Regions from separate parts of the Shewanella sp. SM101 genome, predicted to be linked through region 1. Evidence: riboswitches for the same ligand, from Rfam matches in the RefSeq annotation. Region 1 holds a riboswitch; the other holds the start of a gene.
What was found. A riboswitch is a leader RNA that binds a small molecule or an ion and turns the genes downstream of it on or off. The one in region 1 is predicted to bind thiamine pyrophosphate.
Positions count from the first base shown of each region.

Region 2: linked by a shared signal. The riboswitch ahead of L5M38_RS15895 (TonB-dependent receptor) and the one ahead of thiC (phosphomethylpyrimidine synthase ThiC) in region 1 are both predicted to bind thiamine pyrophosphate.

Region 1 covers NZ_JAKKRH010000004.1:106,904-115,875, forward strand. The annotation lists gene thiC (phosphomethylpyrimidine synthase ThiC) at 1-1,226, opposite strand, end outside; TPP riboswitch at 1,428-1,526, opposite strand; gene L5M38_RS03495 (hypothetical protein) at 1,694-3,085, opposite strand; gene trhA (PAQR family membrane homeostasis protein TrhA) at 3,579-4,262, shown strand; gene L5M38_RS03505 (hypothetical protein) at 4,238-4,384, shown strand; gene L5M38_RS03510 (tRNA-uridine aminocarboxypropyltransferase) at 4,440-5,003, opposite strand; gene L5M38_RS03515 (NUDIX hydrolase) at 5,197-5,727, opposite strand; partial or broken gene L5M38_RS03520 (tRNA (adenine(22)-N(1))-methyltransferase) at 6,013-6,829, opposite strand; gene L5M38_RS03525 (glycoside hydrolase family 97 protein) at 7,097-8,972, shown strand, end outside.
Region 2 covers NZ_JAKKRH010000029.1:19,226-28,197, forward strand. The annotation lists gene L5M38_RS15880 (phosphotransferase) at 1-1,104, opposite strand, end outside; gene pnuC (nicotinamide riboside transporter PnuC) at 1,104-1,757, opposite strand; gene L5M38_RS15890 (hypothetical protein) at 1,804-2,064, opposite strand; gene L5M38_RS15895 (TonB-dependent receptor) at 2,162-4,381, opposite strand; TPP riboswitch at 4,436-4,574, opposite strand; gene L5M38_RS15900 (Crp/Fnr family transcriptional regulator) at 4,772-5,452, shown strand; gene tsgA (MFS transporter TsgA) at 5,520-6,695, opposite strand; gene deoD (purine-nucleoside phosphorylase) at 6,746-7,450, opposite strand; gene L5M38_RS15915 (YcfL family protein) at 7,751-8,146, opposite strand; gene L5M38_RS15920 (PaaI family thioesterase) at 8,316-8,813, opposite strand; gene L5M38_RS15925 (PaaI family thioesterase) at 8,800-8,972, opposite strand, start outside.

The sequences.
Region 1 (8,972 bases):
CGAAAATGGCTGTAGAGGAAGTTTTCCTTATGATGGCTCAAGCACCATTTGGCCATGATTGAACCGCCGCGGGAAACGATCCCAGTAACGCGTTTAGCCGTCATCGGCACATAACGTAGCAGTACACCAGCATGAATCGTAAAGTAATCAACACCTTGCTCAGATTGTTCAATCAAGGTATCGCGGAACACTTCCCAGGTTAAATCCTCTGCCACGCCGTTCACTTTCTCCAGCGCTTGATAAATCGGCACAGTGCCGATGGGCACCGGTGAGTTACGGATGATCCACTCACGGGTCTCGTGAATATAACGACCCGTGGATAAATCCATGACAGTATCTGCGCCCCAACGGGTAGACCAAACGAGCTTTTCCACTTCTTCCTCGATGGAAGAGGTCACCGCAGAATTACCAATATTGGCATTCACTTTCACCAGAAAGTTACGCCCGATGATCATAGGTTCGGCTTCGGGATGGTTAATATTCAGCGGAATTATCGCGCGGCCACGGGCAACTTCGGCGCGGACAAATTCAGCGGTAATCGGTTCGCCGACTAAGGCACCAAAAGCTTCGCCCTTGGCTTTACGATTGAGGATTTCATCCTGTACTTGCGCAAGTGCCATGTTCTCGCGGATCGCCACATATTCCATTTCGGGCGTGATAACCCCTTGACGGGCATAGTGTAATTGACTAACTCGTTTGCCCTGCAGTGCTCTGCGTGGGCGGACAATGGCACTCGAACCCGCCTCAAAACGCAGATGGTCTAAACCGTCGTCAGCGAGTCTTTGTTGGGTAAAATCTGAGGTGGCACAGGGTAATTGCTCTGTGTCGTTGCGGGCTAGGATCCAGTTTTGTCTTAATTTACCAAGACCTAGACGTACATTGATGTCGGCCTCAGGATCGGAATAAGGTCCGGCGCAATCATACACTCGAATTGGCGGATTTTTTTCCATGATAGGCGCATCATCTGTGCCGCCGACAAGGGTGTCAGTCTGCAGGATTTGCCGCATGCCAACGCGTATATCGACACTGGAACCTTCGAGGTAAATCTTTTGTGAATTAGGATGTTGCAGCGGCGCTAACGTATCGATAAAGGCTTGGGCCTGCGCGCGGGTTTCGCGGCGACTCGGTGCCTTAGGCACGGTTGATTGACTAGGCACTGTCACTTCTAGCGATGTGCTTTCTCTAGAAATAGCAGCTACAGCTGGGTTTGGGTTTGAACTGGACATAAGCAATCTCACGTTAAAAAATGGAGTTGCTTGTCTGGAGAATTGAGTTGTTGATAGCTGGACATGGCAATCAACTTTTGTGGCCAACACTGGCTTCAAAAATTGAGTTACCCTGCTCAATAACGATTAAATCTAAACATTAAGGCTTAAAACACTGCTGAGTTAACAGGTGTTCAAGCCGTCTATTTTGGCGATTTAATGTGTGTTATTACGCTTGTTTCCTTCGCAGGTTTTAACCTGATCAGGTTCAACGGATCCCGAATAAACGGTCTCAGCCAAGAGGCACTCCGACAAGATGAGTGCGCAGTATAGACAGAAGCGGCAGCAACAAACAAGGAAAAAAGCAATTAAAAATCTTAACCACCAATCCAAAATAAAGATTCATAATTAATTGTTTTTAATTGATTAAATAAAATGAAACCAAAAAATCTATAATTAGCATGAAAATAAATCATAAAAGAAAGTCACTATTTATGGGGTTTGAGCATCATTTTGTTTAATCGAGATTGAATGGCATCATCAATAGCTTGATTGATTTTTTTGCCACTGCAGTTAATGGGAAAACCTAAATTTTCGGCGTTAGGATTAACTTGAGTGCCGACTTGTACCACGCGATAACAAGTATCCCCTTTACGCACAATACGATTTGGGTCTAAGGGTAAGTCTAGACTCGTTGTGCCACCGAAATCATCAGCATTAGGGACAAATAGCACCTCCATCTCTGGGCTCATTTCACTCATATTCGATTTCCGGGTGAACTTATCGGCCTGTTCAATGACGAGAGCATCGAGCGCTTGCTCGCGCTGACGTTCAAAATATTGCTGGGTGAATAAACTCATGCTTGAGCTTGTCGCTATTGTGCTCTCACCTTCTGCTGCAGGCGAGCTCTTAGCGCCAAGCTGCGGCTTTAATTCTGAGGTATCCAACGTATTCGTTGGTTTTGTTGCCATCGTTTCAGTGGGTTGTTCATCACTTGGGGCAATTGATTGAGTTTTCTTTGATTGAGATTGGCTCGATTGAGTGATGTTCGGTTTAACCGTATCTGGGTTCACTTTTTCCGACTCTACTTTTTCAGAGACGGCCTTTTCGGGTGCTATTGTTTCAGGCATGACCTTTTCAAGTATTGGCAGAGGCTTCACTTGAGTTTGAGGTGTGGGAACAATTGTAGGCGTAACAGAACTTGTCGCTTCAGTCTTATCCTCGGCCTTGATCTCAGTTTTGGACTCCGAGGTTTTGGACTCCGAGGTTTCGGCTTTCTCTACCACGGGAGCATAAATAAAGTAAGCCTTGATCGCTGTCACTTTAGGGCCACGGCTTTCTATTTCCTTCAATCCAAAGGGATTTAACTGCGGGCGCCACAAAATGCAGATAAGTAAAAATAAACACGCATGCACTAAGAGCACAAAAAATAACAAACTGAATCCTTTGAAATACGGCTGACGAGCACGCAAAACGGATCCCGTCCCCAATCCCTGAGCACTAGTTTGTATCGTCCTAGACAGTTCAGGTTTGGATTCAGATTCAGATTCAGAAACCAATTTATCTTGATCTTGATGTTCAGCACGGATTTCTTGCAGTACCAAATCTTGGGCTTGCTCTTGGTCTATAGCTTGGGTGTCATGCTCAGTGACTAAAAAGCCTGCACCGCTATTGAACGCTAATGGCTCCGCATTAGTGGTAAAAACAGGCGTTTGAGCAGCATCCAGTTCACCGAGCTGATGATCAAAGGCGATAAAAGTCTCACCTTCTGGCGATATGGCCGAAATCAGCAAAGCACTATCGACATCATCTCCAATCGCTATCGCTGTATGAGATGCTGTCAATAAAGGCGCGGCCTTGGGTTGATGTTGAAAAGGCAAAATCCATCCTTAGGTTTTGTATAGTATCCATTGATTTCAATGATGCTTAACGTGGAACGATTGCACTCTAATCAATATCAATCCAATATCGGGTTGGTGAATATTGAAAGCGAATTATCTATTGATTGCATTTACTTACGAGTGCTCAACGCAGATTAGAGGAGGCAAACAGAGCAAAGTTCAATGCGAATGCAACCTGCTACAAGCACAGTACTTTACGCCAGTGCTTGATAAGCCACTTGCCAGTTAAGACAAATAAGGCTGGGAATTGGGATCATAATCGCGCTAAATTGAATGTTAAATCTCACGTCTTGAAGCGAGTAGCATCATCAATGCGATGCACTGATGGGAGTGCAAGACAGCATTAAAAATCTAAAAGATGAAAAATAGAAGCCAACCATAAACTTAAGCTTACAAGTGTACGCTTAAATATGGTGATTTATTTTTCTAACTGATAGACTCAGTCATTATCGTTTACGAGTGTGTATCTACCATGTCGAGTCAAAGTGTTACCGAACAGCCAAACACAGTTAAAAACCCGGTAAAATCTAGACCATATAGTATCAAAGAAGAGATCGCTAACAGTGTATCCCATGGCCTAGGTGTCATTGCGGGGATTGTGGCATTGGTGCTCATGCTGCTTAAAGGTCAAGATCACCTAACGCCAATTCAACTTACGGGCGTAACCATTTATGGTGCGAGCATCATAGTGCTTTTCCTATGCTCGACGTTATATCACAGCGTTAGCCATTCAGGCTGGAAACATAAACTGAAGATCGCCGATCACTGCGCTATTTACTGTTTAATTGCAGGAACTTACACACCTTTGATGCTGATAAGCTTACAAGGCACGCAGTCGATAGTGATTTTAACGGCCATTTGGTCGCTTGCAATTGGTGGGATCCTATTTAAGACGTTATTTATTCACAAATTCAAAAAGTTAAGCTTAGTCTTGTATCTCGCTATGGGTTGGCTATGTGTCACTGTGATGGGCGATTTAACGGCGGCGATGTCAGAGGTAGGCTTTAATCTATTAATCTTAGGCGGGTTATTTTACACCTTAGGAGTGGTGTTCTACGTCGGTAAACGCATTCCATTTAACCATGCCATTTGGCATTTGTTCGTGCTTGGCGGTGCCATGAGTCACTTTCTGTGTATATATCTGACTGTTATTTAAATGATTATGATTTAACTGATGGTGATTTAACTGATGGTGATTTAACTGGCTCTGATTTAAATGACTATGACTTAACAGATGGTGATTCAACTGACGGTGATTTATCTATGGGTCAAAGCTAAAAGTCGTTAATTATCTATTCATGCACTTCCTCGAACACTCTCTCAAACACTGCAATCAAGTACGGTTATTCAATTCAGCAAACAGCGACGCTAATAGCGTCGCTTGTTCTGCTCTGCCACACTGGCGCCAAAGCGCAATAATACATTCTGCGGTACACAAGCCCCCTTCTTGCTGATTACGCCGCAATATAAAAGCGGATTCAGGCATAAGTGGTGGCAAACTGACTCGTGCAGCCGTTTTCAGATAGGGGCTCTGGCGCAGCATCTTACGTGCCTCCTGCCAGGTTGCATCTAAAATCACCACTTGGCTCGGCATTCGCTGTTCTGCTATCACTGTAGATTGTGCTGCCGCTAACAACATTTGTGCATTCGAGAGCACTGGCTCAGCTAAATCCGTATCTAAGTAGTTATGTTCAGTGGGCAAAGCGGGCTCAGTTTCACTTGCTGGAAACAACAGTTTAGCCTGCTGCGATGCCAGCATAGCCACTAAATCGTTATCAGGTGCCGTTCTCGACCAGACGATACTTTTCACCTCTTCAGGGAATGCGGCTAACGCGAGTTGACCAGTATTTGTTTTGCGGCTTAACTCGCGTTCGTGGGTCAATAAAATAATCTGCATTGCCTTCCTTGCTGCGGCAAAAGAATGAGAAATAGCATTAAACATCTACTGTTGTCAGCCACAGGCTCGAAGCAGTATCAGCTTAAAAGATCAGGTTGAAATAACGACGTTTAATCGCTAACCAAACCCTGCTCACTCAGTTATGTGTGAAATAAAATCATATATTAAACACATGATTTGAAAGTGATATAACTTACAAACATTCCAACACTATCTGTTTTAGCAGAAAAGTTTCACGCTCTATTGATTGGCCTTTATGGGGATGATTACGCTGAATATCTTCGTTATGAGCGATAGCTTGATGAATATTAAGCCATTCAGGCCGCATGCCATTTTTTATCTCATGGGCTTCTAATCGAGTCTCACCTAAACCACGCTCGCCCAGTGAGGTGTCGATACGGCACACGTAACAGAATGACTCCATGTGCACTACGTTCGCCCCTTCACGATACCAAGGCCGAAACTCTTCGTAACGACCAAAGGGGGCTAACACTTGAATGTCTAGGGCGCCGGTTTCTTCCTGTAGCTCGCGGATCAGTCCATCTTCGAGACTCTCGCCATCATCAATTCCGCCTCCGGGTAAGCTGTAGTCGCGGTATTTTTGGGTATAAAGTAGCAAAATGTCTTCACCCGATAACACTATCGCGCGGGCAGCTCTGCGATAAAAAACGCGTGCCGTCTGTAGGTTAACCGCAGGATCTTGGGTAGTTCTCAATAAACGCATCGTCGTAGCCATTTGCCGAAAAGGAGTCGAAGCATAAACGAAAATGCGCCAAATGCAGATCAAAAACTGCCACAGAGGCAATAATCGCACTCAGTCCAGTCCGAGTGATTAATAGGTTTTAACGATTACAAGATTGATTGTTAACGGTTTATGCTAAAATCGTTTTACCCATAATATTAACAACGAGATCGCGATGCATCAGCTCTTTCGCCTGATCCTCATCTTTGGTGCTCATCTTTGGTTCTCATCTTAGTTCTCAGCGTAATGCCCAAGCGGCAAAAATGCTCAAGCGCATTCAAGCTCACTCATACTCACTCAAGAGCTGGGCCAATTGCTGCTGATAGGCGTGAATAATTTCAGGAGTTTGCTTGTGCGCCGGCATGCGTTGGTAATGGCCAATCAGCTGCGACAGGTAGTGGTGTGCTCGCGGCAGGTTTGCTTCATCTAACGTCTGCCATATTAACGACCCCGTAGTAGTGATAGGCAGACCATTTGGATCTATGATTGTGCTGACGTGGAGGATTTCGTAGAAACGTTGATTCTCTTCCAATAAGTGTTCCGACTTAAGCCCTAGCCCTAAGGCCGAAAGTGATTGCCTGACATAGTAATTATGATGCACGGGACACAAAATAAACTCGAGGTGCCGCAGTGGGTGTTGAGCTAGAATTGCCCGCACTAATTCCACCAGCAATTCACCACCCACGCCAGCGATGATAATCAACTGTTTATCTTTGTCACTGGTTTGCTCGAGCGGTAAAGCCGCGACATCGAGGCAATGCACTTGCCACTGAGTATGACGATATAAGTTTGAGTTTGGTTCTTGGTTTGACTGTGAGTCTATGTCTGGGTTTAAGTCTGGATCTGAGTGTGGCGCTAAATTGGGATTAAGGCCTGATATCTCTGCGGGAAAGAAACGCTGCAACCGCAGTTCAAGCGCCTGCATTAGCGAAGGCACACAATCGACAAAATGCACTTGGCGAGCAACATTCCTTTTTAACAACAGCATACCGAGCAAACCATGATCGCAGCAGCAATCCCAAATATGATCGTAATGACCAGTGATCATACTGTCTATCTGTTGTAAACGTTGGCTAATTTTCACGGTTTGACCTTACTGCTGCGGCTTTTAACACTGTAAATCCCACGCTAAATCCCACGCTAAATTGCATTTTTAAGCAAAAAGAAAGCGCGCAGTTTACCCGAGTCAAAAGCAAACCACATCTTTTGTTCGTGCCCTCGCAATGCTTCACGTCACGTCTGTTACGCCACGCCTTAATATGGTGAATACGTATGCAGGCCGTTGCGGTTAAAAAGCCATCGCCACTAGTATGCTGTGAGTCACATTCGTTATAAAAACAAGGATCAAGGAATGTTCATCAAGACCAACCCTATTCAGTTCACTCGCAGCGACTTAACTGCCCATCACGTAACAGACTGCCACTTAACAAACAGCCACACTCGCCAGAGCTCATCGTGCCAAAAGCGATCGCAAGCGCTATTAAGCCCTACAGCCATCGCCCTTGCGGTCACGAGTCTTTTTAGTGCCAACGTATTTGCCAAAACCGTTACCGTCAGCTCACCCAACCAACAAATTCAAATCAGCTTGAGTGACGATACTGGCCGCCCCGAATATAAAATCGATTTTCACGGCAAAACAGTCATAGAACCGAGCCGCTTAGGCTTAGTTTTTCAATCCCTTGGCGAACTCGGTCAAGGATTGCAGATTAATAGCAGCGAGAAAAAAAGTGCCGATGAAAAGTGGCAACAACCTTGGGGCGAACAGGAATGGATCCGCGATCAGCACAATCAACTGACTGCAGTATTAAGTAATGGCAAGGTGCAACTCGAAATCGAATTTAAAACCTTTGACTATGGGATTGGCTTTCGCTATCACTTAGCCGATCAAGCTGCCCTGCCCGCCAATTCGCCGCTATTAATCACTGACGAGTTAACCGAGTTCAATGTCGGCAAAAGCGATAAAGCTACAGCATGGTGGATCCCTGCCCGCAGCTGGAATCGCTACGAATATTTATATCGCACCACAGCGCTTAAAGACGTCGATAGAGCCCATACCCCCTTCACCTTTAAACTCGCAGACGGTACGCACTTAAGTATCCACGAAGCCGCCTTGGTGGACTTTGCCGCCATGACCTTAGATCAACAGCGCGATGGCAAACTTAAGGCGGATCTCACGCCTTGGTCCGATGGCATTCGCGTCAAAACCCAAGTGGGTTTTTATACGCCATGGCGCACCATTCAAATTGCCGACAAAGCAACTGGGCTGCTCAATTCGCACCTCATCCTAAACCTCAATGAACCCAATAAACTCGGCGATGTTACTTGGGTAAAACCAGGGAAATACGTCGGTATTTGGTGGGGAATGCACTTAAACGAAAATACTTGGGGCTCGGGCCCAACCCATGGAGCAACCACCAGTGAAACAAAGCGTTATATGGATTTTGCCGCTCAATATCAGTTTGATGGTGTATTGGTAGAAGGTTGGAATGAAGGTTGGGACGGCGACTGGTTCCACAATGGCGATCAATTTAGCTTTACCAAGGCCTATGCTGATTTCGATCTGCCCGCCATCGCAGCCTACGGGGCAAAACAAAATGTACGCTTAATCGGCCACCATGAAACCGCAGGTTCAGTCACGCATTATCGCGAGCAAATGGCAGATGCCTTCGCCCTGTATGAGCAGCTTGGTGTTACTCAAGTCAAAACGGGCTATGTCGCCGATGCTGGCCAGATCAAGCGCATAGATGACAAAGGCATTACCCGTCACGAGTGGCACGACGGCCAGTTTATGGTCGGTGAGTATTTGCACAATGTCACTGAAGCAGCGAAACACCATATCAGTATCAATACCCACGAGCCGATTAAAGACACAGGCCTGCGCCGAACCTATCCGAACTGGATCTCCCGCGAAGGTGCCCGCGGCCAAGAGTATAATGCTTGGGGTAGCCCACCAAACAGCCCTGAACACACGGCCATGTTACCCTTTACCCGCATGCTTGCGGGTCCAATGGACTTTACCCCGGGAATTTTTGACTTAGCACCTAAGGGGTTGGATGCGCAAAACCGTGTGCAAACCACATTGACCAAACAGCTCGCCTTGTACGTTGTGCTCTATAGCCCAATCCAAATGGCAGCGGATCTGCCGCGCAATTATGAAAAGCACTTAGATGCCTTCCAATTTATCCGCGATGTGCCCACAGATTGGTATCAAAGTGTCGCGCTGGCCG
Region 2 (8,972 bases), on a different contig from region 1:
GGTGATCAGCGGCCAGAAGCTATCAAACCAAGCAAGGTAGTCGGCGCTACGACTGGGTTCTGTTTGCGCTGCCATCAATAATGCCCAGTAACAAGCAAATACCCAATACATGTCAATAGCAGCAGGCACTGCCGTTACGGCTTGTGCAGTAACATAAGGATGTCCACTCAGATACTGTTTCACCAACACACTTTGCTGATAGGGCGTTAACGCATGGGTCGCTAACACTACAGCCAACTCACACAGTGGATGCGACGCCGTCGCATACTCAAAATCGATACAACACAAGCGGTTATTTTTAAGTAACAAATTATGGGGATTAAGATCGCGATGGCAAAACTGTGGCTTGATTATGCAGGCTGCTAACTCATCACACCAATGTTTGATTTCGATTTGAATTGCAAGCAGCTTAGCCACCCGCTCATTCCAATCGTGAGTATTGCTATCACCAATATCACTACCCTGCTTCAATGGCACAGCTCGCCTTAATACAGGCTCACTAAATGTTGCAGAAGCCTGATAGACAAGCATTTGCTGGTGATATTCCTGCCACTGCTCAGTGATACTAATAGCATAAGGCCCTGTAGGCAGATCGCGTAATTGCAGCAATAACGCCAATAGCAAACAATGGGCTTGGTTAGGATGCGTTTCTTGTTCTGCTGCCGGAAACTGTGAATAGTTAAACGTCGATTGCCCCAGCACAAAATCAGCAGCACTCGTTTGGCGCTCTAACGCTGGCCAGTGGATTAAGACCTCGTTTTCAAGATCGTCACTTTCAATATAATCACTTTCAATAAAATCACTGAGGTAATAACGCTCATCTTCACTCACCCACAACAGTTCAGGAGCAAGTTTAGCTTGAGCCAATTGCTGCCAGTAAAAACGCTCCTGCTGGCGGTTGCAAAAACTGTCCGCCGCATCCGCATTCACCCGCAGCACATAACTGCCTGTGGGCGTAGTGATTTTATAGTTGTGATTACTTAAGCCGCCCGCAAGCTCATGAATACTTAACACGTTAACTAGCCCTGCACTTTTGAGTATGGGGTAAAGTGCTTTGAATGGCTCGCCTGCTGAGCGCTGCATCGAGGCGTTTATATCGAGCATTAACTGAGTAACTTCAAGGTATTAGCTTCACGGGCGTCGGCTAACGCGGTTCGCCACAGGAAATACCCCACGACCGCCAGACCCACATAAAGCACGAATAACAAGGATGTCAGCATCAAGCCTTTGCTGAGATAAAGGTAAATCGACACTATGTCGATAACCACCCAATAAAGCCAATTCTCAAGTACCTTTTTTGCCACTAAATAAGTCGTCATCACGGCGAAACAGGTTGTCGCCGCATCTAGATACGGGAATGCGGCTTGGGTATACGTCGCCATGCCGTGACCAACCAAAAGCGAAATCACGCCCGTCGGTGCGATCAACTTTAAATGGGTTTTCAATGGCCAAGTGGTCACTTTTACGCCTTGATGCTTATCACCACCTTGGGTCCAGAGCCAATATCCATAGAGCGCCATCGCCATGTAATAGACGTTAAGCACAGACTCCATCAGTAGCGACACCTTCCAAAACAACACAGTGTAAATGGCGGTACTGGCAAAGGCCGCCGCCCAGCACCACACATTGGCCTTCATCGCCAGCAGTAAATATGCCATCGCCAACAATACCGCGAGGGCTTCCCATACGGTCATCACATGGACTTCACCAAAGGCCGTATTAACGCTCTCGACCAAGGTTAACCATAAATCTGTCATAGTGTTGTTCTCATTGCCTATTTGTCGCTTACATGGCGGTCAATCATTATTCGCTGTGGGCTAAATTCAGCTCACCACCGATAAACTTACACACAAATACCGCCTTGCCCCACTTCTCATGGGCCGCTTGCATCTCGGTCGCCAGCATAGTCATCACATCTAAATAATCGCCGCACACTTGAGTTGCCATCGCATTAGTCACGCGCTCGATATTGGGATAACTATCCACGCGGCCAATAAACCACTTGATAGGATCGAGGTAATTTTCATTAAAGGGATACATGCTAATTTCTGCGGTCAGTTTCATTTTAATTCCTTGATATTCTGAAGTAAGGCTGTAGCCCAAATACTGGGCTACAGTTCAGTTAACACTTAAATGATTATGCTCATTTTAAAATGAGCTATTACATAAACTTAACGTTAAAGGTTACGCCAATCTGACGCGGATCGCCGTAACGAATATATTGCTTTTCCGCCCAACCGTTATCTGGCTCATTGCCAAAATAGAAGCCACGCACACCGTATTCTTCATTAAACAGATTGCGTCCCCACAAATATGCCGACCATGCGCTCGCCTCATAACCTACGCGGGCATTGACGATAGTGTAGGGTTCAGAGCGGGATTCATTGCTGTCTGAATAATAGAATTCACTCTTACCGCTAAGATTCAGGTTAGCAAACCAACCCGAATTAGCACGATAAGTCCCACCAAGGCTGTAGGTAAGATGTGGAGAATGGGCCAGATCGCGGCCAGTTAAATCCACCTCAGTACCATATTTATCCTGATACTGGTAGTCACCGTAGGCCGTTTCTAACCAACCTAAGCTTGAGTAAACTTGCAGATTATCCGTGGCATACCAGGTTGCATCTAACTCAGCGCCATAGTTATTCGAACTGCCTGCATTTTCAGTGAACAAGATAAAACGCTGTGGTTTATCGGGATCTTGCTGTGATGCAGCCACCTGTTGATCTTGTCTGTCCATATAGAACAGCGCCAAATTAGTATCGATAAGTCCCGCTAACCAATGGGATTTAAGGCCGATTTCATAGTTATAGAGCGTCTCAGTACTAAACTCTTTTTTATCGTTCAATTCGACGGGTAAAGTCATGTTGAAACCGCCCGCCTTGTAACCGCGTGCGACTCGGACATAAGCATTGTGCGAGTCGTTCAGCACTTTACTCACAGCAATATGACCGCCCCACATGGTTTCGCTCGGGTCGAAATTATCGTTATTCGTATCAGAGTAATGGCTGTTGCGGCGCTCTAAACGTAGCCCCACAGATAAAGCATAATTTGAGCCCAAATCCGTATCGAGCTGACCAAACAGTGCATAGTTTGTCGCCTCATACTCTGAGTCTAAGACTTCATCCGGCGAAGCATTGTATTCAGAATACAATTGGTTATCTTCTTTCAGATTCATGGCATACACACCAAGCAACCAATCAGTACTCTCTGCAAAAATACGGCCCTGCTCGGTAGAACTTAGGCGAAACTCTTGCGACGCGGTTTTACGCTGACCCGTTTTATCCCAAAAATAATCGTATTGACACGGCGCCAGATTGCCATTGTCATCATTGCATTGCTTAGAGGCCCAATATTCTGAGTTAGCCCAATCGCCATCGTAACTGTAATGGTGATCGGTATTCGCAAAAGAGGTTAACGAAGTTAATTCGAAGTTTTCTGCACCAGAATAGGTCGCTTTAAAACCCGCGCCTGTGGTGCGTTGGCTATCGACACCCGGTTGATCCGATGTTGTCTGGGTTGGTGAATTGGTTAAACTCCACACATCATAGCCATTATCAAAATCGGCATGCAGCACAGTTAAATCAAACTGCAAATCATCTGTCGCATACCAGCGCAGCTTAGCGCGGCCGCTGAATTCATCGCGACCATTGGTATCATCACGGCCTAAATACAGGTTATCGTAGTAACCATTTTGCTGATGTTGCTGCATTGACACACGATAAAGCAGCTTGCCAGAATCCGTTAATGGGCCTGAACTGAAACCGCTAAAAGTGCGTAAATCATCATCGCCTAACGACACTTCACCGCCATGCTCAAACACATCGGTGGGATCATTACTCTTCAGATAAATCAATCCCGCTAAGGCATTCGCGCCGTAACGCGTCCCCTGCGGTCCACGAAGCACTTCGACCTGCTGTAAATCGTACATGCTCGACACCATACCAATACCGGATAAATCGATATCATCTATGATGTAACCCACGGAAGAATTAGGTGCGCCTTGGTATTGCTCTTGCTCACCTACGCCGCGAATTTGAAAATATTTCGGCCGAGAGCTTCCACCTGACCAGTTAAAATTGGCGATAGAATTAAGCAAATCTTCAAAGTGTTGCGCACTTTCATCTTGAATTTTTTGACTGTCGATAACGGTAATACTGGAGGGCATTTTTTCTAAGCTTGAACTGCGAAAATCCGCCGTCACCACCATGACTTCCATCTCAGTGCTGGGATCGGGTTTATCGATAGCGTCGGTTTGTGCAAAAACAGGGGTGCTCAGCGCTGCGGCGATGGCTAATGCCAGCGGCGCTCGGGCTAAAAATAAGCTTGGCGATACGGTTGAAAATGGGGATTGATGGTTTGACGTTTTACGGTTTGACATAGGACCTCAAATATAATGTTTGAGATCCGGCAACGAATAAGCGATTCAGAAGTGTGCTGTTGATTGGCCCATTCCTACGCCGGTATTAGCCGGATCAGGTTCTAAGGGTTCGTCAGATGACATCTCAGTTTGCAGCCGTTAACGTTAAAATCAGAGTAACATTAATGCACAACAAACACCCCTTGGCGGCGCCTAGTATACATGACGGAAATAAAAAGTGGGCACTCTTATCTCTGCGATTCAATTAAATGTCGCGAAAACCACTGCCCTTCAGTCCGTATGATGAAAATATCTTTAGTAGCCGCCTAAATCCTTTCGTCCATTTGACCGCCTATCATGATAATGCTATAGAAGGTCGCAATTTCGAACACAGTAAGAGGATCATAGTCGATGCAGCTAAAACCTTTATCGAAAGGGCGTTATAGCCAGCGATGGGAGCAAGATTATCCACTTATTGAAGCGGTTGTACTTAGCTGCATCAGCGAAATAAAAATGCTCAAAAAAGGCGCTCACCTCATGACGCAGGGGGAAGCGATGGCATCACTTGTATTGGTGAAGCAAGGTCGCGTATCACTCGGCCATACCGCGAGAAATGGTCGGTGTTTTCAATTAGGTACTATTGATTGTGATTCACAACTGTTTGGCGAAATGGAGTTCTTCACCCAGTACCACTGTCAACTAGACATTATTGCCAGTGAACCCTTAGAAATCATGTTGATTAGCGCTGAAAAACTACAACATTGCCTCGGTCAGCATCCTCAACTCGCGCTATTTTTCGCTAGTGCAATTGCGATTGACTACCAAGACACAGTGGATATTTTTACTCGACGACTGCTCTATCCCATCAGTTATAACGTGGCATTTGATATTTACCATGAATACTTAAATGACTTGCCCGTAGATGGCTTTAGTAAACGCTATTTAGAGGCTGAACGATTTGGTACTACCGACCGAGTCTACCGTCGGGCGCTACAAAATCTTGAGGAACGAGGCTTAATTGAGCGGAAAAAAGATGGCATTCGGATTTGTGATCTCAACGCACTCAAGAAATTTGTTGAAGCAGGTATATAACCGCTTTCAACATAACCCACACTCGACTTAATTTAACAACCGAGTGTGGGATGGATGCACAGGTAAATTAACTTACCGATGGAGAGTGTTGTTCCATAGCCGATTTCATCCGACTTGAAACGATCAATAGCATAAATATCGCTGCGTAAAGCAGAGGTATCACATACATCACTGTTTGTAATCCGATAATACGTTCAAAGAAAGAACTGATGGCTGGGCTAAACATCGCCCCAGCACTTCCGCTAATAAGAATATATGACACATTTTTGCTGCTGGCTTTTTTTACAAAAGACACGCCATAAGCAATAAATGCATTATAAAGCGCGGCACACACAAAACCGTAACCATAGGTTAAATAAGCTATCCAATTAAGATTATTGGTACTGACAATGGCAGCGGTGATCACCATAGCTAAAGCAATAATACCGACTAAGAAATGGTGAATTTTTACACGAGTCACAATCACAGTCGAAATTAACGCCCCAATTAGCGCAGCGGACCAATACTGGGTAATAATATTACCGGCATCTTCAAACGGAATATCAAATTTTTGTTTTACAAATAAAGGTGCCCAAGTTAAAAAAGTATATAAAGCCAACATTCCTAAAAATAAACCAATACCTCCACTAATAATACCGAGATTCCATTCAGACTGTTGTTTCTCTTGTGTTGTAGAAGATTGCTCGCAAATAGAGAAATGAGTGAACAAGGTAATAATGACTGTACCGAACGCCACTAAACCTACGGCTAAATAGCTATAACTCCATGATAATGAATTTGTTAATGCATAAGTCGTTATCAATGGAAAAATAACGCCTGCAATATTAAACGTTGCATCTTGCACCACTAACATTGTGCTTTGTAATTTCTCTTGCCACACAGACACCACAATCGTACCAGCAATACATAGACCGATACCGCCACAAAAACCAATTAAGGTCATTGCTACCATCACAACTTGTAGGGAACTGGTTAGATGTAAAGCCAGAGCAGAAAGAGCAACCAGACTGTAACTTATCAAGGTCATTCTTTTGATACCCATTTTTTCAATAAAGAAAAATGCAGCAATCGTTCCCGCGAGTGCACCGCCATTAAGCAATGAAAAAATTGATGCAACTTCGTTAACATTAGCGGCAAATTTCTCAGCTATGGGTTCAATCAACATCCCAAATTGGGTCGCAAAGCCCGCCATAATAAAATTGGCGAGAAAACTGATGGCTGTTAAAGTAATTTTATTATTCATTATGTCATTCCATAAGTGAAATGCTAAGGGTTCAAAGGATGGCTTTAAACCTAATTGAGGGCGGTTTCTAACGCGAGCTCGATCATATTATTAAAAGAGAGTTGGCGTTCTTCGGCCGTAGTTTCTTCACCGGTTAAACAATGATCCGATACCGTTAAAATGGCTAATGATTCGATACCTTGTTGGTGTGACAATCCATAAAGCCCCGCCACTTCCATATCAATACCTAATACCCCAAAACGTTCAAGTGCGGGGATCATATCTTCATCGGGATCGTAATAAAGATCACCACTAAAGATATTGCCAACTTTTACACTAATGCCTTTCTCATTCGCTGTTGTATAGGCTTTATGCAATAAAGAAAAGGTCGCAGAAGTTGCCATTTGGTAGCCACTACTACGCTTAGCGTTAGTAGGTGAATCCGTGCCTGCGGCTTGGGCTAAAATGACATCTCGCATTTGTACATGTTTTTGTGTTGCACCTAAACTGCCAATACGAATAATGCGTTTCACGCCAAAATAATTAATCAGCTCATGGCCATAGAGCACCATAGATGAAATACCCATACCATGACCCATAACGGAAATGCGCTGTCCTTGGTAAAAGCCCGTGTAACCAAGCATATTGCGAACATTCGTGACTTCTACGGCATCGGTAAGATAGGTTTCAGCGATATATTTAGCACGGAGTGGATCACCCGGCATAATAACAGTTTCAGCAAAATCAGTAGGTTGAGCATTAATATGAGCAGTCATCTTTCTATCCTCATGTGGTAATATGCTGATAGTAGTGCTCAATCACTAAATGTATTTAGGACTAAAGTCCGGATTTCACCTTGCCGTAAACCTTTTTGCTTAAAAATGGGTGATTTATCGCAACTTTCAATGTCAAAAAGACGAAAGCTAATAACATTTGAGTGACCTTAAGGTCATTGAAAGTTGATGTAAAACGAATAAAAAGGCTTACTCCTTAAAAGAAGTAAGCCATTTTAGAACGGGTTTAATATCAAAAAATCAATTAAACACGGAATAAACTAAACAGAAGTAAACTCAAGCTTAGTTTGAAAAGGTTTCACGCACGTATACATCAAATTTAACCACTTGGGCATTAGGTGCAACAGCGCCGACTTGCAATTGCTGTTTACCATGTAATTTCACAGATTTCCAGCTGGTCGCTTCATCTTCGATAGTAAAGCCGCTGGCATCGTACCAAGTGAATTTATATTGCACACGCATATCGGAAGAGGATTTGCTAACAATCAACGCTGAGCCCTGCACGAAATCACCGACTCGGCGTGCATCCACACTCTGTACCGCAATATCTCTGGCAAAGCTGGAGTTATCGACGCGGGTTTCACCCAGTGAGCTCACTGAAATCCCTGCGGTATGTGAGGCACAAGCACCTAAGGTAAGCGCTGCGGCCAGTAATAACCCTGTATAAACTTGTTTCATATATTTCTCCTAGTCACGCCACAAAATACGCAGCTAGCGCATCATTTCCCATTAAACGACAAACTAATCGAACAGTGCTGAACTCATGCTTAATAACATAGGTTAAATAAAGCATTCTCAATCTAAAATAGTGAATCAGTCATGCTTCATCAATCTAAACTTAATCAGATTAATCAATCAAAAAATGTGCCCGTGCCGTAGCAATAAGCTGCTTACGATTGGTTTGCCAACAATCAATATTCACGTTGGCGACTCGTCGACCCTGACGGGTAATACGACACTCAGCAAAACTATCCTTGTGCAGACCTGCACGTAAATAGTCGATTGAAAAATCAACGACTTTAGGCACCTTTGCCGTTTGCATAAATACCATTAACTGCACTATCGCTGACATTTCCATAAAGCCCGCAATCACGCCGCCATGAATAGCGGGCAATACAGGATTACCGATATTGTCGTCTTTAGCGGGCAATTTAAAAATCAGTTCATCACCAAAACGCTCCACCTTCATGCCAATAAATTTGGCATAGGGAACGTGTTCAAGTAAATGGCCAAAATCATTAAGTTCAGTGGCGCGTTTAACTATACCTTGCACATCAATAGGCGCTTTAACCTGTGCGTTTTGAGTTGTACTGGCTGCATCTAGTATCGAATTATTTGCGCTCATCACTCTCTCCTATCGCAGGCACGGCTTCACCCATTAACGCTTGCCTAAAGGCATCACCAACCATTTCAGGGCTTATCCGCATAAAAGAGCCGACGGCATGGGCGATGGGATCGTCGATACTGTCTTGGTAAGCAATTGCACGGGTAAAGGCAATATTAG